3 regions of the Paeniglutamicibacter sp. MACA_103 genome follow, and region 2 is predicted to be linked to each of the others. Evidence: riboswitches for the same ligand, from Rfam matches in the RefSeq annotation. Region 2 holds a riboswitch; each other region holds the start of a gene.
What was found. A riboswitch is a leader RNA that binds a small molecule or an ion and turns the genes downstream of it on or off. The one in region 2 is predicted to bind thiamine pyrophosphate.
Positions count from the first base shown of each region.

Region 1: another riboswitch for thiamine pyrophosphate. It lies ahead of thiO (glycine oxidase ThiO); the one in region 2 lies ahead of ACIPVK_RS16985 (ECF transporter S component).
Region 3: another riboswitch for thiamine pyrophosphate. It lies ahead of ACIPVK_RS12755 (sodium:solute symporter family transporter); the one in region 2 lies ahead of ACIPVK_RS16985 (ECF transporter S component).

Region 1 covers NZ_JBIXLN010000004.1:85,026-92,451, reverse strand. The annotation lists gene thiS (sulfur carrier protein ThiS) at 1-65, opposite strand, end outside; gene thiO (glycine oxidase ThiO) at 62-1,294, opposite strand; TPP riboswitch at 1,289-1,424, opposite strand; gene thiE (thiamine phosphate synthase) at 1,439-2,119, shown strand; gene ACIPVK_RS03130 (hypothetical protein) at 2,214-3,326, opposite strand; gene ACIPVK_RS03125 (LysR family transcriptional regulator) at 3,469-4,374, shown strand; gene ACIPVK_RS03120 (tartrate dehydrogenase) at 4,488-5,585, shown strand; gene dctA (C4-dicarboxylate transporter DctA) at 5,758-7,173, shown strand; gene ACIPVK_RS03110 (glycerate kinase) at 7,170-7,426, shown strand, end outside.
Region 2 covers NZ_JBIXLN010000040.1:22,561-29,986, forward strand. The annotation lists gene cls (cardiolipin synthase) at 1-901, opposite strand, end outside; gene ACIPVK_RS16970 (aminodeoxychorismate lyase) at 1,002-1,877, shown strand; gene ACIPVK_RS16975 (NUDIX hydrolase) at 1,934-2,395, shown strand; gene ACIPVK_RS16980 (ATP-binding cassette domain-containing protein) at 2,480-4,849, opposite strand; gene ACIPVK_RS16985 (ECF transporter S component) at 4,865-5,488, opposite strand; TPP riboswitch at 5,543-5,664, opposite strand; gene ACIPVK_RS16990 (DUF4235 domain-containing protein) at 5,736-5,996, shown strand; gene mnhG (monovalent cation/H(+) antiporter subunit G) at 6,094-6,501, opposite strand; gene ACIPVK_RS17000 (monovalent cation/H+ antiporter complex subunit F) at 6,501-6,764, opposite strand; gene ACIPVK_RS17005 (Na+/H+ antiporter subunit E) at 6,761-7,375, opposite strand; gene ACIPVK_RS17010 (Na+/H+ antiporter subunit D) at 7,372-7,426, opposite strand, start outside.
Region 3 covers NZ_JBIXLN010000024.1:65,708-73,133, forward strand. The annotation lists gene serA (phosphoglycerate dehydrogenase) at 1-1,415, opposite strand, end outside; gene ACIPVK_RS12745 (acyl-CoA reductase) at 1,634-3,121, opposite strand; gene ACIPVK_RS12750 (hypothetical protein) at 3,128-4,318, opposite strand; gene ACIPVK_RS12755 (sodium:solute symporter family transporter) at 4,315-5,775, opposite strand; TPP riboswitch at 5,787-5,902, opposite strand; gene ACIPVK_RS12760 (ABC-F family ATP-binding cassette domain-containing protein) at 6,521-7,426, opposite strand, start outside.

The sequences.
Region 1 (7,426 bases), on a different contig from region 2:
AGCTGGGCCAGGGTGGTTCCGGCGTCCAGCGGGCGGGGGGCTCCGTTGAGTTGGATGGTGCTCATGCATACTCCTTGGGTTGCAGTACAGGTGAAAACCGGTCGGGTCGGAAGCGGTCCCATGAGGGGTTGCTGCGGCCGGCGATCAGCTCGACGATGATGTGGGCGGCGATCGGCGTGAGCAGCACGCCGTGCCTGAAGAATCCGGTGGCGACCAGCAGCCCCGGAACGTCTGTCCCGCCTCCCGAGGCCACGCGCCCCAGCAGCGGCGCGTTGTCCGGCGTGCCGGGGCGGGCGCGGGCCGTGGTTTCGATGAGCTCGAGCTCGGCGACGGCGGGCAGCAGCACCTGGGCATCGCGCAGCAGCTGGTGCACTCCCCCGGCGCTGACCCCGGGGTTGCCGTCTTCGCGGGCGGTCGCCCCGATGACCACCGTGTCATCCCCGCGCGGGACCACGTAGACCGGCAGTCCGCGCACCATCCCGCGCAGCGTGGCAGTGGTAAGCGGGCGCAGGTGTTCGGGGACGCGCAGCCGCAGGATGTCCCCGTACACCGGGCGCAGCGGAAGCACCAGAGAATCGGGCAGCCCGCCGAAGTCGGCGGCGCCCAGGCCGTTGGCGAGAACGGTCTCGCGGGCACGGACCTCGGTGCCGTCGGCAAGCAGCACCCCGGTGACCCGGGAGCCGGAATCCGCGGCGTCTTCGTGCAGCAGGGCGGTTGCCCGGGAGCGCACCAGGGTCTGGCCCGGGGCCGCCGCGTCGCGTTCGGCTCCGACGGCCTCCAGGCGCGCCATGATGGCCCGTGCCACGGCCCGGGGGTCGACCTGGTGGTCCATCTCGATCAGGTGGGCGGCGGAAATGTGCGGGGACAGCAACGGCTCGAGCTCCCGTGCTTCGCGGGTGGACAGCCGGGTGACCCCGAGCCCCTGCCGGGCTTGCGCCTCACGCAGGTCGCCGAGTGCGGCACGGTCGGCGGCATCTGCGCCGAGGGCCAGCGTGGGGCTGGTGCGGAACCCGGTGTCCAGGCCGGTCTCCGCGCCCAGGGTTTGGGCAAAGTCGGGCCAGCGGGCGGCCGAGGCCAGGGTGAGGGAGAGCAGGTCCTCTTCCTGGTAGTGCAGTTCGCTGACCGGGGCCAGCATGCCGGCGGCGGCAAAGGTCGCGCCGGCGGCGGGATCCGGGTCGATGAGCATGGTGCGGTGCCCGGCACGCTGGGCTTCGAGGGCAATGCCCAGGCCGATGATTCCGCCGCCAATGACGGCGACATCGCACATGAGGGGGTCGGGCACGGTGCACGCCATCGAGGTCTCCTTCCCTACGCCGGTATTAGCCGGATCAGGTTCCACGCCACCCTCGTTTCGAAGGCGGCATCTGTCGGTCGGCGCAATCGGCGCCCTCTCAGCCAGCTTTCCTGGCTCCCGCGGTACTGAACTAGTCTAGGAGACATGAGCCAGATCACCACCCAAGATGAAGTGACCCCCGTCTTATCCGCCCCGGACCTCGCCGCCGCGCGGCTGTACCTGTGCACCGATGCCCGGAAGGAGCGTGGGGATTTCGCCGATTTCCTGCGCGCCGCCTATGCCGGAGGGGTCGACATCATCCAGCTGCGCGACAAGAACCTGGACGCCGCCGAGGAACTTGAACTGCTCCTTGTGCTGCGCGGTGTTGCCGAGGAATGCGGCAAGTCGTGGTCGGTGAACGACCGCGCGGACCTGGCGATGCTCTCCGGAGCCCCGGTGTTCCACGTCGGCCAAAAGGACCTGCCGCTGCCCGGCGTCAGGTCGCTGCTCGGCCCCTCCGTCACCGTGGGGCTTTCCAGCCACGACCCTGCGCAGATCACCGCGGCCGCGGCAGACCCCGACATCGACTACTTCTGCGTCGGCCCGCTATGGGCCACACCCACCAAGCCCGGGCGCGCGGCCGTCGGACTGGAAATGGTGGCGCATGCCGCCTCCCTGGAAACGGCCAAGCCGTGGTTCGCCATCGGAGGGATCGATCTGGGCAACGTGGAGCAGGTCGTCGAGGCGGGTGCCTCGCGCATCGTGGTGGTGCGCGCGATCACCGACGCGGACGACCCGACCGCGGCAGCCCGCCAGTTGCTCTCCCGGTTGCCGGAACTCGCCTGAGCGGCAACTGCTTTCGGCCGCGGCAGGCTCTCGGCGCCCACCCTCGGGCGGGTGCCAACCGTCAGGCCCGTGGGTGGCATCGACGTTTCTGCCCCTAGATCTCGAGCACGCTTCCGTGCTCCTCGCCAATATCGGGGAGGTCGTTGGTGTCCAGGTCCTCCATCAGGTGAATGCCTGCGTACTCGTGGATCATGATGCGGCCCGCCTCGTCGAAGACCCGGATCGAGCGTCGGAGCCGGCCCCCGGGATAGTAGGGATGCCGGAAGGAGATTCTGACCCGGGTCTGTGGCCACTGCCCCTCCACGTCCACCCGCGCATCGCTGACGCCGTCCGCGATCGGGAAGGATTCCCCGTTGGCGTCGCGCCAATACGCTTCCATGTTGGCAAACTGTCCGGTAATTCCGTGGACCGCAGCCAATTCCTGCGCCGCGGTCGGCGCCGCCCGGTTCCATCTGGTCCCTGGAATCCCGTCCAGGTCGATGTCCTCCGGATCGGCGGACGACGCGGATGGCTCGTCTTCCCAACGGTCCTCGACAAGCTCACCCCAGCCTTGGGGCACGAAGTCCCTGAACCGCACCCGTGCAGGCAATTCCGCACCGACGGGCAGAACCAGTGTTGCCCGTCGGTATTCAAAACAGAATCCATCGCTGTCGCGGTGCGCAACCGGGGGTGAGGGCTGCACCAAGAACGACGTCCCGGCCTCCTCGTCGCCCACGGATTCCACCTGCCGGTCGAATTCCACCCTTCGCGTTGCTTGGGTGGGCATGTGGACTTCAAGCGCCATGGGTGCGGCCCAACCCTCGGGCAGTTCACCGCCGGAGTAGCTTTCATCAATGGGCAAGACCTCGAACGGAGCTGTCCATAATCCGTGACGGGTTGCTCCCAGCACGCGGGACCTATTTGCCCCCACGTGTCCGACGGATCCGTCGGCGCCGATCCGCACAGCGGTGATGTCCTGGATCCCATGGGGACCCAATGCCGTTGGGCCGATCTCGTCTGCGCAGCCGGCATAAACTACCCATGCCGCATCGGGGGCACTGAGCAGCGAGATCTCGGGGGAAATGATACCGATATCCAGCTCCGGCCAGCTCACCGGATGATCGGGCAGGCCCGGCCCGCGCACCACTGCCACGGGCCGCGTTTGGTCAACGAAGATGACGGCATCGCCCACGGCGACTCTCGGGAACGGATGCATCTGATCCACCATGCGGCCAGCCTAACAGCCGGATATCCGTGGAATCGCTGGTCACGGGCGCCGTCATGAAAGACGGACACCTGTGCGCAGGGAACATAATGGTTGGAATTGACCCGCCCAACCCAGATGCGGGTCTTGGCCGGGGGGAGCACCAATGGATGTCAGGCAATTGAGGTATTTCCTGGCGGTGGTTGACCATCAGGGGTTCAACCGGGCCGCCGAAAAACTTCTCATCGCCCAGCCATCGTTGTCGCAAGCGATCAAGACCCTGGAACAGGAAGCTGGGGTGCCGTTGTTCCACCGCGTGGGCCGCCGGGCTGTGCTCAGCGAGGCGGGCAAGGCGTTGGTGGGACCGGCGCGGTTGGTGGTCAGGGACCTGGAGGCTGCGCAGTCGGCCATGGCGGATGTGAAGGGTGTGCGCAGCGGTCGGCTCGAACTGATTGCCATGCCGTCCCCGGGAGTGGAACCGCTGACCACGATGATCGCCACCTACGCCCGGTTGCATCCTTCGATCACGGTGAGCACGGATGCGGCCTTCACGGTGGATGATGTGGTGTCCTCTGTGCGCAACGGAAGCAGCGAGGTCGGCATACTGGGATCGGACCGGCCGATCCGGGTCCCCGACGTCGATGTCCTTCAACTGGAGCGCCAGCCATTGGTGCTGATAGTCAACCCGCAGGCAGATGATTTCGGGGACCGCGACGTCATTTCTCCGCAGGACCTGGATGGTCACCGGGTGGTGGTTTCCCAACGAGGCTCTCTCATGCGCTCATTGGTCGACAACGTCCTGGCCAGCGGAATCAAGGTGGAGATCGTCGTCGAAGTCGCGCACCGCACCTCGGTGCTCCCGCTGGTGCTGGCGGGTGTGGGCCATTCGGTCATGCCGCTTTCCTGGGCACCGCTGGCACGGCAGTCCGGCCTGCGTGTGGTGCACATCGAGCCGGTCTCGGAACTGCATGTGGCGATCCTGAGCCGGCAGGCCAACCTGACACCCGCAGCAAAAGCCTTCCTGGGTGTGGCCCGGGACTATGCGGCATCCCGCATCGACCACATTGGATAGGTTCTACCTATTTGGCGTATGCAATTTCAGTCTTGGACGTATCTGATGACGCCCGATCTAATTGAACCCAACACCGCATGTGATGCGGAGCACTTTCAATTAGGAGTTGTCCCATGAGTGAGACCCAGATTTTCAAGATCGCATCGATCCCGGCAGACGGAGTCGGCAAGGAAGTTGTCGCCGCCGGACGCCGCGTGCTGGACACCGTCGCCGAACAGTCCAACGGCAAGTTCGCCTTCAACTGGACCGAATTCCCCTGGGGCTGCGAATACTACGCCGAGCACGGTGTCATGATGGACCCCAAGGGCCTGGAGACCCTGAAGGGCTTCGATTCGATCTACTTCGGCGCCGTCGGCTGGGAAAACGTTCCGGACCACATCAGCCTCTGGGGCCTTCGCCTGAACATCACGCAGAACTTCGACCAGTGGGCCAACATCCGCCCGGTCAAGTTCCTGACAGGCGTCACTTCCCCGCTGCGCAAGGCCGATGACACCGAGCTCGACTGGATCGTCGTGCGCGAAAACAGCGAAGGCGAATACGCGGGCCTGGGCGGGCGGAACCTGTCCGGCCGCGGCCCGGGCAACGAGATCGCCCTGCAGACCGCGTTGTTCACCGAGAAGGGCTGCGAGCGCATCATCCGCTTCGCCTTCGACCTCGCCCGCACCCGCACCGTGAAGAAGGTTTCCTCGGTCACCAAGTCCAACGCCCAGCAATACGGCATGGTGCTCTGGGACGAGACATTCAACCGCGTGGCACTGGATTACCCGGACGTTCGCACCGAGAGCGTGCTGGTCGACGCCATGAGCGCAAAGTTCGTCTTGAACCCGGAGGACCTCTCGGTCGTCGTGGCCTCGAACCTCAACGCCGACATCCTCTCGGACCTGGGCTCGGCGCTGGCCGGCAGCCTGGGACTGGCCGCCAGCGCCAACCTGAACCCGGAGCGCCGCTTCCCGTCAATGTTCGAACCGGTCCACGGCACCGCACCGGACATCGCCGGGCAGGGCATCAGCAACCCGATCGGCGCGATCGCCAGCGCCGCCCTGATGCTGGACCACTTCGGCCTCCACGAAGAGGCACGCCGCGTCGAGGCCGCCATCGAGGCGGCGACCGGCGCCGGCCACCTCACCCGCGACATCGGCGGATCCTCCGGCACCGAGGTCGTCACCGAGGCAATCGTCGAGGCACTGAGCCACACGCTCGCCGCAGTCTAGTTCCCGTACGACGTCCCGCGGGGGCCGCGCGGCACCAGTCGCCCGGTCCCCTAAAGATCCACACCCCGAAGTGCTTGCACCTTCCGGGACCCCCAACCACTTTTCAAGTCCCGCCTCCGAGCATGTGTGAGAGTCCCGGAGCACGACTTATTCCAACAACGAGGTAGGAATCATGGGCAACACCACGCACAGCGACACCCTGAATCGGCCCGCGCCCAAGCGCTGGTACCGGCAGCTTTACTTCTGGGTGTTGATCGCCATCGTCGCCGGCATCTTCGTCGGCTGGCTCACACCGTCAACCGGCGAGGCCATGCAACCGATCGGCACGACGTTCGTCGAGGCCATGCGGATGCTCATCGGCCCCATCGTCTTCCTGACGATTGTCGGCGGCATCGCCAGCGTCGCGGATTTGAAGAAGGTCGGGGCCACCGGGCTGAAGGCCCTGGGCTACTTCCAGATCGGCACCATCTGCGCCATGCTCCTGGGCCTGGTCGCGATCAACATCTTCCGCCTGGGTGACGGCGTCAACGCCGATGCGAGCCAGATCGAGACCACGGGCAAGGCGGCCGAGCTGATCGAAAAAGGCGAAAACCAGCAGTGGTGGGAATTCCTCACCCACATCATTCCCGGCTCCATGGCCTCCCCGTTTGTCGAGGGCGACATCCTGCAGATCATCTTCATGGCCGTCGTATTCGGCATCGCGCTGAACGCCGTGGGCAAGATCGGGGCCCCGATCCTGGACATGGTCCAGCGGCTGACCGCCATCGTCTTCAAGGTCCTGAACTTCATCATGAAGGCCGCACCACTGGGCGCCTTCGGCGCCATGGCCTTCGCCGTCGGCAAGTACGGCGTGGAAACCCTCTCCAGCCTCGGCTGGCTGATCCTGCTCTTCTACGGCACCTCCATCGTCTTCGTCATCGTGTTCCTCGGCGGGATCATGGCCTTCCTGGGCCTGAACATCTTCAAGATGTTCAGGCACTTCAAGGAAGAACTCCTGCTCATCCTGGGCACCTCGACCGCCGAACCGGCGCTGCCCGGGCTCATGAAGAAGCTCGAGCATGCCGGGGTGAAGAAGGAGACCGTCGGCCTGGTGGTGCCCACCGGATACAGCTTCAACCTCGACGGCGCCGCGATCTACCTCTCGCTCGCCGCGGTTTATATCGCCCAGGCCACCAACACGGAGCTGACCATCGGCCAGCAACTGGGCATGCTCGCGGTCATGCTGCTGACCTCCAAGGGAGCGGCCGGCGTGGCCGGCGGCGGTTTCATCGCCCTGACCGCGACCCTGAGCACCCTGGGAACCATCCCGGCGGCCGGCATCATGCTGATCTTCGGCATCGACAAGTTCATGTCCGAGTGCCGCGCCCTGGTGAACTTCTGCGGCAACGCGGTCGCCACCCTCTTCATCGCCTGGTGGGACAAATCCCTGGACATCGAGAGGGTCCGCCGGGTGTTCAACGGCGAGGATGTCCCGCCACTGGATTCCGCCGGGGCCGATGCCCCCGAGGCCGCGGATGCCATTGCACCTCTTGCGTCGCACGGAGCGGCTACCACCAAAGAGACACTGGTGGGGGCAGCAGCACGATGAGGATCCTGTTGGCCCTGGACAAGTTCAAGGGATCGCTCAACGCCTCCGAGGCGGCCGGCGCACTCGCGGCCGGACTGGGGTCCGGACCCGGCGGCAGCAATGTCGAATGCCGTTTCCTGCCGCTGGCCGATGGCGGGGACGGCAGCGTCCAGGCCGCACTGGCTGCCGGCTTCACTCCCCTGACGGTGCAGGTCTCCGGGCCAGACGGGACGCCGGCCAACGCCATCTTGGCCTTCAACGGCACGGCCGCCGT
Region 2 (7,426 bases):
CCGCCAGGTCGTGCAGCAGGTCCTCGTCGGATTCCTGCGACCAGTCGGTCGCGAAGACCACGTCCAGGCTGGTCACCAGCGGGCCGTGGACCTTGACCATGAGCTCGACCCATTCCCGGCCGATCTTGTGCGCGCTGCCGCGCTTGTACCCGGGTTCGATGAGGTTCTGGCTGCCGGTGAAGGCCACCTGCCCGTCCACCACCACGATCTTGCGGTGGTTGCGCAAATCCGGGCGCCGCCACCTGCGCTGGAAGGGTGCCAGCGGAAGCATCCGCCGCCAGTTGATGCCCGCGGCGCTCATCCGCCGCAGCAGGGCGAAATAGCCCTTGACGCGCAGCGAGCCCAGGTGGTCGAAAAGCACCCTGACCTTGACCCCGCGGGCCACCGCACGCTCGAGGGCCTCGAGGATCGGGGCGACGTAGTGCTCGTCGTCGCCGATGATGTAGAACTGCACGTGCACGTATAGCCTGGCCCTGTCGATTTCCAGGCGCATCGCCTCGAGGGATTCCTTGTACCCGGTGATGAACTCCACCGCGTTGCCGTCCTGCAGCGGCAGCGCCCCCAGCTTCCGGTTCAGCTCGACCGCCGAGAGCACCCAGTCGGGGGCTTCGGGCGCCCAGGTGCCCCCGCTCAGGTGCTGGGTGGCCTCGAGGATCGATTCGTTGACACTGCGCTGGCGCTCGATGCGGCGCCTCGACAGCTTGATGTTGGCGAAAAGCAGGTAGAGCAGCAGGCCCGCGACCGGCAGGAAGAAGATGGCCAGCAGCCACGCCATCGCGGTGGTGGGGCGGCGGTTGCCGGGCACGATTCCCACCATGGTGATGCGGATGGTCAGCTCGACGCCCACGGCAATCGACCACAGGGCGGCACCAACCGTCAGCGCGTCGTTGCCTGCTTCCATGGATCCCTCCTTGCCAAAGTCGGTTTCCCGGCCATACCCCACCCTACCGCCAGCACGGCGCGCACCGGAGAACCACTTTCGCGGCGGTAATCTGGTAGCCATGACTGCACTTGTGTTCCTTGACCCCGACTTTTCCGCCGGCCGCGTCGCCGATGCCGCAACCGCCCAGCTTTCGGTCCTCGACCAGGGAGTGACCCGCGGGGACGGGATCTTCGAATCCGCGCTCTACGCCAACGGGGTCGTGCGCAAGCTCGACGCCCACCTGGCGCGGTTGCGCGTCTCGGCCTCGACCAGCGACCTGTTGATTCCGCACGAGGAGGCCTGGCGCGCGGCGATCGCCACCGCCGTGGCCGAGTTCGATGCCGCCACCCCGTGCGAGGAAGCGGTCGTAAAGCTCGTGGCCACCCGCGGCACCGAGGGTACGGACCACGGCACGTCCTGGGTCATGGTCTCCGCGGCCCCCGAGCTGGGACGCCGGCAGCGCGAGAGCGGGGTCTCGGTGATCTTCCTGGACCGCGGCTACGACTCGAAGGTTGCCGAGCGCGCCCCCTGGCTGCTGATGGGCGCCAAGACGCTGTCCTACGCGGTGAACATGGCCGCACTGCGCCATGCCAAGAAAATGGGAGCGGATGACGTCATCTTCGTTTCCAGCGACGGAATCGTCCTGGAGGGCCCGACCTCCACGGTGCTGATCGCGCACCGCGACGGGGACACCAAGCGCCTGATCACCCCGACCCTGGAGACCGGCATCCTTCCGGGCACGACCCAGGGCGCCATCTTCACCGCCGCGCGGGAAGCCGGGTGGGAACTGGGCTACGGGCCGTTGACCCCGCAGAACCTGATGGATGCCGAGGGCGTCTGGCTGGTCTCCAGCGTCAGGCTGCTCACCCCGGTGAATTCGATCGACGGCACCGCCATCGCCCGCGACGGCCAGCTGCATGCCGAGCTCACCGCCATGGTCGACGCCATCCAATAAGGGACTTTCCCGCATCCAGTCCCCCGGCGGATGCCGCGCAGGAATCGAGGTATCCCATGCAAGAACTGTTCCAGCTGGTGCCCGCCGCCTACGTGGTGCTGCGCCGCGGCGGCCAGGTGCTGTTGCAGCTGCGGCAAAACACCGGTTTCATGGACGGGCACTGGGCCTGCGCCGCGGCCGGGCACGTCGAGGCCGGAGAATCGGTGGGCTCCGCAGCGGTGCGCGAGGCGGCCGAGGAAACGGGGTTGCGGCTGGAGCCGCGGGACCTGCTCCCGCTGGCCACCCTGCACCGCACCAACGGCGGGGATTCCCCGCGCGCCCAGCGCGTGGACTTCTTCTTCGCCGCCACCCGCTGGGACGGGGAGCCGAGGATCATGGAGCCGGAGAAGTGCGCGGCCCTTGAATGGTTCGATTTGGATAAGCTGCCCGATCCCATGCCGGAACACGAACGCTACGTACTTGAAAACCTTGCGGCCGGGGCGTTGCCGGCCATCGCCTCCATGGGTTTCGGTGCCTAGCCACCGCTCCGGGAAACGAACGGGTCCCCCTCCCTGCGCGCATGGCAAGATGCACCGGGACCGGGACCCATCGTGTCTCCACCACTAGGTCCAGACCAGGTTCCAGGTTCCCAGCGCGACCGCGGCCCAGGTGGCGGCGGCGCCCAGCAGCAGGCCCGCGGCAACGATGCCCGCATCGCGGCGCCCGTACACCGATTCCCTGAGCCAGGTCCGCTCGTTGGTGCCGAAGCCCTTGGCCTCCATGGTCACCGCCAGGCGCGAGGCCCGGCGGATGGCCTGGACCAGCAGGCCAAAGACCTGCCCCAGGTTGGCGCGCATCCGCTGGCCCACCGAGCCGCGGCTGCCCACGCCCCTTGCGCGCCGGGCCATGCCCAGCGTGGTCCATTCCTCGATCAGCAACCCCAGCAGCCGCATGCCGGCAAGCGCCCCGAGCACGAAGCGGTGCGGAAGCCGCGCCTTCTGCGCCAGCGCATTGGCCAGGTCCGTGGGGTCGGTCGTGAAGAGCACCAGCACCGCGGGGATGGCCACGGCGAAGGCCCGCAGGCCGGTGGCGGCACCGGCCGCCAGCGACCCCTCGGTCACGTCGAAGATGCCCAGGTCCAACAACACCGCCCCGGAGTCGTTGCCCACCAGCGCGGTCCCCCAGGCGCCGAAGAGCGCCGCCAGCAGCAGCGGCCAGCCCCGGGCCAGGAAGCGCGGGATCGAGAGCCCGGCCAGCGGCAATGCCAGGACGGTCGCCAGGACCACCAGGGAGCTGCTGGCCCAGTCCATCGAGGCCACCAGCGGGATCGTTGCCAGTGCGACGGCGACCAGCTTCGCCAGCGGGTTCGCCCGGCCCAGGAAGCTGGCCCCGCCGCGGACATCGGCCTCCAGCAACCCGGGGCGGACCTCCGCGTCCGGGGTCCGGTCCCGGGTGCCCCGGGCATCGAGGACGAATTCGTGGGCGCCCAGTGCGCGGGCGAAGTCGGCGTCGTGGGTCACGGCGATGATCGCCGTGCCGCCCTCCAGCTCCTCGCGCAGCAGCAGTGCAAGCTCGCGCCAGGTATTGGCGTCCTGCCCGAAGGTCGGCTCGTCCAGGATCAGGACCTGCGGGGAGGAAGCCAGGACCGTGGCCACCGAGAGCCGCCGCTTTTCCCCGCCCGAAAGGGTGAAGGGGTTTGCCTCGGCCAGGTGGCCCAGCCGCAGCCGCTCCAGCAATGACTCGACCCGCGAGGCGATTTCCTCATCGGTGAACAGCGGGTCCCGGGTGCCCTGTTTGACCGCGTGCTTCGGGCCGAAGGCCAGTTCCTCGGCCACCGTGTTGGTGACGAATTGGTGTTCGGGTTCCTGGAACACCGAGCCGATGCGGCCCACCAGCTCGGTGGCGCGCCAATGGTAGGGGCGCGATTCGGAGCCGGCCGCCAGTTCCGCGGTGGCCAGCACCGTGCCGGCGGCCGCCGGCAGCAATCCCCCGAGGGTCAGCGCGAAGGTCGACTTGCCCGAGCCGTTGGCCCCGCGCACGCACCAGGCCTCGCCCGCCGCAAGGCGCAGGTCAAGCCCGTCGGCGGCCGGAACACCGCCGCGCTTCCGGGCGACGGCCAGGGCACTGGCCTCGAGCAGCAGGGTGCCGCCTTCCGCGCGCTCATCCCCGGCGCCGATGGCGGGGGTGTATCCGGGCACCCAGACCCCGGCGGAGATCAGTTCCTCGCGAACCTCGCCGGGCCCGAAGAGCTCCTGCGGGGTCCCGTCGTGGGCGATGCCCCCGCCCGGTTCCAGCACGATGACCCGGTCCATGTGCGGCGCCCAGGCTTCCAGCCGGTGTTCGACGATCAGCAGGGTCGCACCGGTGGCATCCAAGGCCCGGATCACCGCGTCGCGGACCTCCAGCACGCCGGCCGGGTCGAGGTTCGCCGTCGGCTCGTCCAGCAGGACCAGCCCCGGGCCCATGGCCAGGATCCCGGCCAGGGCCAGGCGTTGCTTTTGCCCGCCCGAGAGCGCCGCGGTGGGGTGCTCCGGCGGGACGTCGAGCCCCACGGCGTCGAGGGCCTCGATGATGCGCCGGGAGATCTCTTCCGGCGGCACGGAGAGGTTTTCGGCGCCGAAGGCCACGTCGTCCCCGACCCGGGCCTGGACGACCTGGGTCTCGGGGTCCTGTTGCATGAGCCCGACCAGTCCCCGGCCCTGTGCCGCCGGCGTTCCGTCGAGCAGGAGCTCGCCGGAGGAATAGGCATCGTCGTCCTCGTGCAGGACCCCGGCCAGGGCGTAGAGCAGCGTGGATTTGCCGGCACCCGAGGGCCCGGCCAGCAGCACCCGCTCCCCGGCGCGGATTTCCAGGTCAAGGCCCCACAGTGCAGGTTGGGCGCGGTCGGCATGCCGCCACCCCCAGTTGCGGGCGCTGACGGACACGGCCGAGGCCAGCCGGCGTTCCTTGCCGGGGGCGTCGGCTTCACGGTGCAGCATCGAATGTGAAGTCATGAAGGCGACCGCGGCCTAGATGATGGGTTCGGTGGCTGCCTTGCGGCTGGCAAGGGCTCCGAGGGCGCCGGTCTTGGCCAGGGCACGGGTGGCGAAGAAGGACAGCAGCCCGGCGATGACGACTCCCGAGATGGTCATGAACGCGATGTATGCGAAGAGCATGCCGGTGGTGTATTCGGGGAACCAGCGGAAGATGAAGGTGTCGTTGACGCTGCCGAAGAGTCCCGCCGCGCCACCGGCCAGCAGTGCCACGGGCAGGTTGAACTTGCGGTAGCGGAACGCGCCGAAGACCAGCTCCGCGCCGAGGCCCTGGATCAGGCCGGAGGCCAGGACGGTCAGCCCGAATTCCGAACCCATGAGCGCCGAAACCATGGCGGCGACCAGTTCGCAGAACAGTGCGGCGCCGGGCTTGCGGATGATCAGCGCCCCGAGCACCGCGGGGAAGAGCCACATGCCCGAGACCAGGGCGGCCGAGGGCGGGAAGGCCAGGAACAGCACGTCGAGCAGGTGGTGGGTGCTGTTCCAGGCCCAGAAGATGACGCCCGAGGACACGGCGATGACGGCGGCGATGACGATGTCGACGACACGCCAGGACTTGCTGGCCGTGTGGTGCCCGGCGGGCTGGTTGGCGATGCTCATGGTGGAGATCCTCCTTGGATTCAAGGAGGGGAGGGAACGCGTCTATGCGAACGCACCCCTGAGAACTCGACTTCCTTCGCCGGTACTAGCCGGGGCAGGTTCGAGGGTCTGCGGCTCTCCGCACTCTCAGCGCCTTGGTGCGAATTTCTCCGCACGACGCTCCCCTGTCGTGATTGTTTCAGTCCTATGATGCTACCTCACGCTATGCTGGGGCAGGTACCGTTGCCCGCAACATTTGGGAGTTCCCGTGAACAGCTTGATGAAACTCGTCGGCCCGCTTATTTCGATCGCCGCAGGATTCGTGGGTGGAAAGATCGTTGACAAGGCCTGGATCGGATTCACCGGCCAGCAGCCGCCCAAGCACGGCAACAAGGAGGCCCAGGCCGAGGCCAGCATGCGCCAGGCGATTGTCTTCGCCGTGCTTTCGGCCACGACCGCCGCCCTGATCCAGGTGCTCACCGACCGCGGAACCCAAAGGGCCCTGGCCCGGTTCGCCAAGAAGGCCTAACACCACAAACGATTCAGGTGCCCACGGATTTCCCGTGGGCACCTGAATCGTTTCCGGCGCTCCCCTGGATCCCGGGCAGGGATGCGCGCCGCGGGGCCTAGTCGATGAAGTCGGTGCGGTCCCGCGTTCCGCCCCGGCCGCTTTCGTCTTCCTCCCGCTGTTCAGCGGCCTCGACGACCGCCGCCAGCTCATCCGCAACGAGGGTCTCGCGCTTGAGGTGCCGCGTCCGGTAGCCGGCGCGCCCCACCATGTGCGCCGAGACCGGTGCGGTGAGCAGCTGCAGCAGCCACGCCAGCGCCAGCACCGGCAGCACGGCCCAGGAACGCAGTTCCAGCCCGAGCGCCGCCAGCAGCAGGAACAGTCCCAGCACCTGCGGCTTGGTCGCGGCGTGCAGCCGCGAGAGCAGGTCGGGGAAGCGAAGCATGCCGATTCCCGCGGCCAGGGACATCAGGGATCCGACGATCATGAACGTCCCGGCGACGATGTCGATGATGGTGTCAAGCATCAGGCGTTCCTCCGGTCCGTGACGAAGCGGGAAACCGTGACCGAGCCGACGAACCCGACCAGGCATGCCAGCAGCACGAAGACCAGGTTGTTGGTGTGCCTGTTGACGGTCATCTCGATGCACAGCGCCGCGGAGATGATCAGCAACAGGACATCGGTGGCGATGACGCGTTCCAGGATGGACGGTCCCATCGCCAGCCTGGCGATGGCCAGGCAGGCGGCAATCGAGAGCGTGATTCCGCAGATCCACAAGACGATGTTCATGAGGTTGCTCCGTGTTCCTTGCTCGGTGCCTTCTTCTCGGCCTTCAGCGCGGCCAGCTCTTCGGTGGTGCCCATCATCCGGATCAGCCGTTCCTCGATCAGCAGGACCGATGCGCGGGCCTTTTCCACGCCCGCCTGGTCGTTGACGTTGAGCACATGCAGGTACAGCGTGGAGCTCCGGCGGTCCACCTCCACGACGTACGAGCCGGGCACCAGCGTCAGCACGTGGCCCACGAAGGTGACCAGCAGGTCCGACTCCGTGCGCAGCGTGACGGTGATGACCGCGCTGGTGGTCCGCGGCCCGCGAAACACCGCCAGGTACATGACCTCGAAGCTGGCCAGTGTCACGTCGCGCAGGAAAGCCCCGACGAAGACCACCGCGCGCCAGATGTTGAAGCGTCCCGAGAGGATCACCGGCGGCAGGCGGAAGACCCGCACCAGCAACAGCGAGATCAGCAGCCCGAAGACCAGGTTGCCGAGGGCAAAGTCCTGCCAGAGCGCGCCCCAGACCAGCGTCATGCCGAGCAGCAGCGGAATTTCCTGGCGCAGCGTGGAGCGCTGGCGCTGCCCGTGCTCGTCCTTGGCATCGGCCAGACGTTGTTCCCGGCTCATCGCGATTGCCCCTCTCCGGCGCCGAGTACGGCCTCGATGTAGTTGCCCTCG
Region 3 (7,426 bases), on a different contig from region 2:
AGGGTGCCGATGACGCCCGGGCGGTCGGCATAACGCAAGACGATCATGTGGTCGGTGATCGGGATTTCGATTTCGTAGCCGTTGATGCCAACCAGCTTTTCGATCTGCTTCGGTCCGGTCAGGGTACCGGCAACCGAAAGCTGCGTGCCTTCGGTGGAGGCTCCCTTGACGGTGAGCAGGTTGCGGTATTCCGGCGAATCCGGGGTGGTGACCAAACGAGTGGCCACACCGCGCTGTTCGGCCAGCACCGGGGCGTTGACGTAGGAAACCTGGTCGGAGACGACGTCCATGAATGCACCCTTGAGGGCCGAAAGCTCCAGGGCCTTCACGTCCAGGGAAGCGATCTCGCCGGCGACCACAACGTCGATGCTGGTCAACGAGCCAACGGTCAATGCGTTGAAGATGCGGCCCAGCTTCTCCATCAGCGGGATGCCGGGACGGACGTTTTCATCAATGATGCCTCCGGCAACGTTGACAGCGTCCGGAACCAGTTCGCCGGCCAGAGCAAGGCGAACGGACTTCGCCACGGACACACCGGCCTTTTCCTGGGCCTCGTCGGTCGAGGCACCCAGGTGCGGGGTGACGGTCACGTTCTCGAATTCAAAGAACGGAAGGTCCGTGCTCGGTTCCTTCACGAACACGTCGATGCCGGCTCCGGCAATTTCCTCGTTCTTCAGGGCCGTGTACAGGTCGTCCTGGTCCACCAGTCCGCCGCGGGCCACGTTGATGACATACGCGGTGTTCTTCATCTTGGCAAAGGCATCCTTGCCAAGCATCCCAACGGTCTCCGGGGTCTTGGGCATGTGGATGGTCACGAAGTCGGACTGGGCCAAGAGCTCATCCAGTTCCACCAGGGTGACGCCAAGCTGCTGGGCGCGGGCCGGGGTGATGTACGGGTCGTAAGCCAGGATCTCCATGCCGAAGCCCTGCAGGCGTGCCGCCACCAGCGCACCGATGCGGCCCAGGCCAATGATGCCGGCCTTCTTCTCGAAGAGCTCCACCCCGGTGTAGGAGCTGCGCTTCCAGGCGCCGCCCTTCAGCGAGGCGTTGGCTGCCGGGATGCGGCGGGCCAGGGACACGATGTGGCCCACTGTCAGTTCGGCAGCCGAGATGATGTTGGAGGTCGGGGCGTTCACGACCATGACACCGGCCTGGGTTGCGGCCTTGATGTCCACGTTGTCCAGGCCAACACCCGCGCGGGCAATGATCTTCAGGTTCTTGGCCGCGGCAATGGCCTCTGCGTCCACCTGCGTGGCGGAGCGCACGAGGATGGCATCGACGTCAGAAATGGCAGCCAACAGCTGGGCGCGGTCCGCACCGTCAGTCTGGCGAATCTCGAAATCGGGACCCAGGGCCGCAATGGTTGCGGGCGAGAGTTCTTCGGCCAAAAGGACGACTGGCTTGTTTACAGACACGGGGGTGGCACCTTTGCTATTTCAGTGGGCTGGATGCATGGTCCGGTGATCGACCGAACCAGAAAGGCCAGAATATCGCCCGCCCCTTCATATGCCCGGTTCCACGGCGCGATGTTACGGGCCCTCATGTTGAAACTGTGAGCATCTTCACAGGTGTTTGGTTCCACGGGAGATTCATGGCCTCCGGCATGCGGGCCACCGCTTGCCTCCCTGCGGACCTACCTCTCGAGCTCCAAACCGGCGTCCTGCTCGATATCGATCCAACGAACCAAGGCCGTCAAATTGCCGACGCCGTCATGATGCCACCCCGCGGCCGGCTCGGGCATACGCCCCACCCCGCAGATCCTGTCCACCCCGCACCCCGCCAAGTCCTGGGACCACGTTTCAAGGGTTTCCGGTGAGCAGGCAACACCCACCGTCTGCAGAACCCGGCGCAGCGGTGCCACCAGGCGCACCACGTCATCGATGCCGTCAACGGGATGGATCCGGAGGAAACGGTTCAACGGGGAGGGAACGAGGACCTCGGCTTCCGGGTCGTAGACTACCGTCCAGTTGTTGCCGGCCGGGGCGGTGAAGTACAAAAGGCCGTCATCCGTGTACGAGCGGAACTCCTGGGTCGAGCGCGCCCTGTCCAGTGCCACATGCTCTTCCAAACCGAGCCTGGCGCGGGGCTCCGCCACGTCGAATAGCTGCATCTGCTCGGCGACCGAAGCGGCAAATTGCTCCGGGCCCACCTCACCGCCGCGCTGGACAAAGACCGCATGCGGGGAAAGGCATCCCTGTTGATCGTACTGGGAGGCATCATAGGCAACCTTCACTGCCGTCTTCCCGAATTCCTCCTTGGTCAAGGCCTCGATACCCACCACGGCAAAACTCACCTTGTGCCCATGGGCTACAAGCCGGACGCCCGGCGGCACGCGGGCGGACACCGCGGCAATGGCAGCATCGCCGCCGGTCACCACCACGGCATCGGACTTGGCAAAGGCCGCCCGCTCGATCTCGTCGTTTCCGCCGGCCCAATGGACCATGGCCAGGCAGGTGGCCAAATCGGGGTCTTCCTCGGCAATGCTGTGGGCCAGGAACACCGCGAAGAGCGGTTCGCCCGAGGCGGACTTGCCCAGCGTTGCCGACTTCACCAACAGCGCACACACCAGGTTCCACGCGGCCAGGCCGGGGACATTGCCGGCATGTATCTGTGTGGTCAATCGCGGGCCGACGGCCCGTGACCGGCCGCCGGCCCGGTTGGGCTTGAAACCATCCAGGACCAGTGGGTTCTCCAGGTCCTGGGTGAGGAAACTCAATAGGCGATCCCTCCGAAAGGTCTGCAGGTAACGCGCCAGGCCACGGCGCACCATGGCCGGTGCATAGCCCGTCACCGCCGGAAGCACCGCCTCGGCCCTCACCCGCCAGTGGTAGTCCGGATCGGCCCAGCGGGCAAAGACCCGACCAAGCACGTCCACCACGTCCATTACCGGGCGGTTCGCAAGGTGTGCCTCCTGGGCTGCCAGCAAGCGCTGCGCCAATAGGTCCACCAGGCCGGACGTCATCTCCGGGGTTCGCACCACGATGGAGCCGGCGACCGTCTCTTTCCAGGTGAGGTCCCTCAGTTCACTGGCCTCCAGCTGCGGGAGGAAGAAGCCGTCAATGGCTTCGGGAACAATGGCGGCCGGCCCCTTGGCGGATGCGCCCGGATGTGTCTGCTCCATGATTTCTCAGCCCCTGTTCGCGCTGAGCATCTCATCCAGGGCCATGGAGCATCCACGCGCCTCGGCGGCCTCGGCGCGGCCGACCAGGACAAAGTCCGGTTGGATGGCTTCTCCCCCGGGTGCCGGCGGCACCAGGTATCCAATGTCCTCGGCAAGCACCGCCAAGCACGATCCCCTGTTGGCCAGGTCGTAGTGCACGATCAGCCCGTGTTGGCCCGGCTCGACGTCTTCCCCCGTGGAGGGATCGATGACCCGGATCCGGCTCCACGCCGGGACCGCCTTGCGCCTGACTGAGGGTTGCCGGCCCAGCCATGCCTCGCGCAGCGTCGAATCGTAGTACTGGGTGCTGATTTCGGTCATCCCGTAATAGTTCACGCACCATGTATCGGCAATGCCGAGCCGCTGGCCAAAGTTGAGCCGCAATTCATCGGCCCCGACCTCGCGGGAGCGTCCCTTGTATCCCCCGGTGTCCAGCAGCCTGCTGCCCGCCGGCAGGGAAAAGGCCAGCCCCTCGCGTTCTAGCGCGTCCAGCAGGTGCACGTAGGCAAAGGAGGTGCCCAGCAACGCGACGGGTTCCCCGGCGGCCTCCGCATCGCGCAGCACCGTGGCGAGGCGGCTCCAGTCGAGCTCGTCACCCGCCATGAAGTAGTCGCTGCCCGGGGCGCCAAAGGCATCAACCAGCTCTCCCAGGAAATGGGCCAGGGATGAATTTGGCTGCTCGTCAGGGCGCGCGTTGAGCACCAGCAGCCGCATGGTCCGCTTATCGGGCAGGAAGTAGTGGGCGAATGCCTCGCGGGCAGAGGCATCGTAAAGGTACAGGTGCGGGTGGTGGTTCCGGCCGCGGGTGGTGGGATCGGTGCTCCCGCTGGTCATGAAGACGGCGGCAGCATCTTCCACCGGATCACAGGCCAAGGTGAGTTCCTTGAACGCGGTCAAGGGCACCGGCGGAATGTCCTGCCATCGGGACAGGGAACCGGGATGCACCCCGCGCGCCCGACAGAAACGTTGGTAAGGGATGTTGCGTTCGTATTGGTAGGCGAAAAGTCCCAGGGCCAGGACGTTGAACTCGGAATCGTCCTCGGGGCTCCCCGCACTGCTGTCCGTGGCAGGCCCCGGCCCGCGTTCGATATAGGCCTGGATGCGCAGATCCAGGTCGTCACGCTGGGCTTCGGACGTGTTGGATCCTTGGGTGTTCATCGGGCGTTCTCCCCTTCCGTGCTTGTCTCGCGCATGGCGTCGGATTCCGCTCGCGGGCCCGCTGGGCCGTCCAGGCTTCTCGTCTGCGATCCCAACTCCGAGAGGTCGGTGCTGCGCCCCGCCGCGGCGGACACCACAAGGGTCACGGCGGCGGAGGCGACCGAGGCCGCGAGGAACGGGGCCAAGGACAGTCCCTGGGCAAAGGTGGCAATGGCCAGGGCGGCCGGCAGGCTGCCGCCGGCGAACCAGCCATAGCCCAGCGCCGCCACCAGTCCCGCGATGGAGCCGCCGATCGCGGCGTTGGAGGTCGAACGGCGCCACAGGCCCAACAGGATCGGAATGATCGTCGCGGCGCACAGCAGGTCGGCGATCAGGAACAGGCGCAGCACCGAGAAGCCCTGGAAGGCCACGAGGGCCGGGATCGCGGTGAACACAATCGTGGCTATCCGCGCCCCGGACAGGCGGAGCCTTGGTACGTGTGTCACGGCCATGGCAGCCAGCCCGTTTTGCAGGGTGTCCACCGTGGAGGCCACGAGCGCCAGGGTCAGAACGAGAACGGCCGCCAGGACCCAAACCGGCTGCAATTCCAGCAGGGCAAAGAACGGCACCGCCGGGGTGCCCAGGGCAACCCCGTAGGCGGCAGCGAGCAGTCCGACCAGGCCGGCAGCGAAGACCACGGGGAACCGGGTGACGGCACCGATGAGGGCGCCGCGGCCCAGGGCGCGGGCGTCGCGGGCCGCCCAGACCCGCTGCCAGTACCCGTTGTGGAAGAGCGTGGTGCCGGTGACAGCCACGACCAGGGTCAGCGCTGCCTCGATGCCGTGCAGGTCCACGGCGAATAATGCCGGGTCCAGAGGTCCCGTATTGCGGGAGAGCCCGCCGAAGAGGACGGCTCCAACGACCACCAGCAGCCCAAAGAGCATCCAGGATTGCCAGCGATCGGTGTGGATCGAGGCCCGCAGCCCGCCGTATGCGGTGTAGAGCGCAGTGATCAGGGCAACGGCAATGATCCCCAGCCGCGGATCCAAGTCGGACATGCGCCCAAGCACCGCACCGATGGCGGTCAGCTCGGCCGAGAGGGCAATGAGCATGTACATCATGGAAATCGCAAGTGCGTAGATGTGCATGGTAGTTCCGTAGCGCAGGCGCACAAACTCCACGAGGTTGTGCCCGTCCGGGATCAGCTTACGCAGGCGCTTTCCCACCAGCACCAGGCCAATCAGCGGCACGGTGACCGCGACGGCGTAACCGACCACGCCGGCAATGCCTGTGGTGGCCCCGACCTCCGGTGCGGCGAAAAGGATCCACGCACCTACTCCCGAGGCAAAGAAGGACAATCCCAAGCCCAGTCCGTTTTGGCTGTTGCGGGCCACGGCGAATTCCTCGAGGCTCCGATCCCGCCCGATTCCCAGGCCAACCCAGGCAAACACCGCCAACACAATGATCAAAATCGCCAAGGATATGGAAAAACCAAGCATCAACATTCATCCCTTCGCCGGCATTACCCGGACAGGTTCATGCGGTCGGCGACACCGTTAGTCGCCCTCTCAGCCTGGTTCTTCCCAAGCTCCCGCGTTGTGGGATCGACTCTAGCCACACCGTGGCCCGGATCCCAATCCCGAGCAGTCTGGAACCGTGAATATGAAGCTGCGAACTCCGGGCTTTCTCTGCCGGCGGATCGGCGGGAAAGGATTTCCAAAGATCGATTCTGGTCGGCCCCGTTGGCCCGATTCACCCTTCCGGGTCGTGCAATGCTGGAATATATGTGCCTTTTGACCTGGCGAAAACTCGTGGTAACCGTGGCAATGTTCCGTCCCCCTTGGGCCTGCTGGCGGGCTGCGCCGCCAAGCCACGCTCGCCGCACTTTGCGTCTCCCACGGCGCCAGCGTCCGCCGTTGCACCCGTTGTCCAGGACAAGGTCTGTTCCACCTGGTTGGACCTTCTTTTGGTCCCCGGGGTTAGGACTTCCTCGCGGTCCAATGAGGAACGCCATATCTATGCGCAATGGCGGAAACTGTCCCGGTTGAGTCCAACACCCTGGCTCCGGCCCGGTTGAACATCCGCCGGCAGCTCACCCCTGTGTCCTCACAAACGTTCGGCATCCGACTCATCAGATCCACCTTCTATGGCGCCAACGGAACCATGTCCGAAAGAACCATGAGGTTTGACGCCCGCTTGCCAGCCAGCTCCTGAGGATTGTTCCTAGGCTCCGCGGACTGCGACTTCTCCCGCCTTGGCGTGCTCCGCCCCGAACACCAAGTAGCGGTTGGCGATCTTCTCGGTAAAGAACCGGTCGTGGCTAACCACCACGACAGCGCCGGGGAAGTGCAGAAGCGCGCGCTCCATCACCTGGGTACTGGCCATGTCCAAGTGGTTTGTGGGCTCATCCAAGATCAGCACCGAAGCACCCGAAAGCAGGCACATGGCCATGGCCACGCGCGCACGCTGGCCACCTGAAAGGTTGCCGATGCGGTTCTTCAAGTCGGCCTCGGAGAACTGGAACATGGCCAGGAACCGGTTCACCGACTTCTTCGTCGCGCTGAAGGCCAAGGAATTCGGCATCGCGTTGACCGCATGGGTCACGGTGTCTTCGGGATCCAGCTCATCAAGGATCTCGTTGTAAGAAACCACCGCGGCACCCTTGGTCCAGGTCACGTACCCCGAATCCTGTTTCTCCGTCTCGGTCAGCACACGCAACAGGGTGGACTTACCGCTGCCGTTGGCACCGAGGATGACCATCCGGTTGCCGCGTCGCACCTCAAAACTGAGGTCGTTGAAGAGCGTCTTTTCCCCGTAGGACTTCGACAGTCCTTCGACCCGGCAAAGGGTGTCCTTGATGTGCAGGCCGCCATAGATCTCGGTGATGATCTTGTCCACGGGCCGCGGCGCGCGCGACTTCTTGATCTTGGAGAGCTTGTTGTCCAGGCCCTTGCTGGCTGCCTTGGCCGCCTCGCGGCGGTCAGAGATTCCCTCGGCTTCAAAGGCCAGAAGCTCGGATTCGTGGACGAATTGCGACTCGAGGGTCTTGAGCTTGAATTGCTTGGCCACCACGTATTCTGCGAAGTTTCCCGGGTATTCGTGGAGGTGGAAGTTCTCGACCTCGATGAT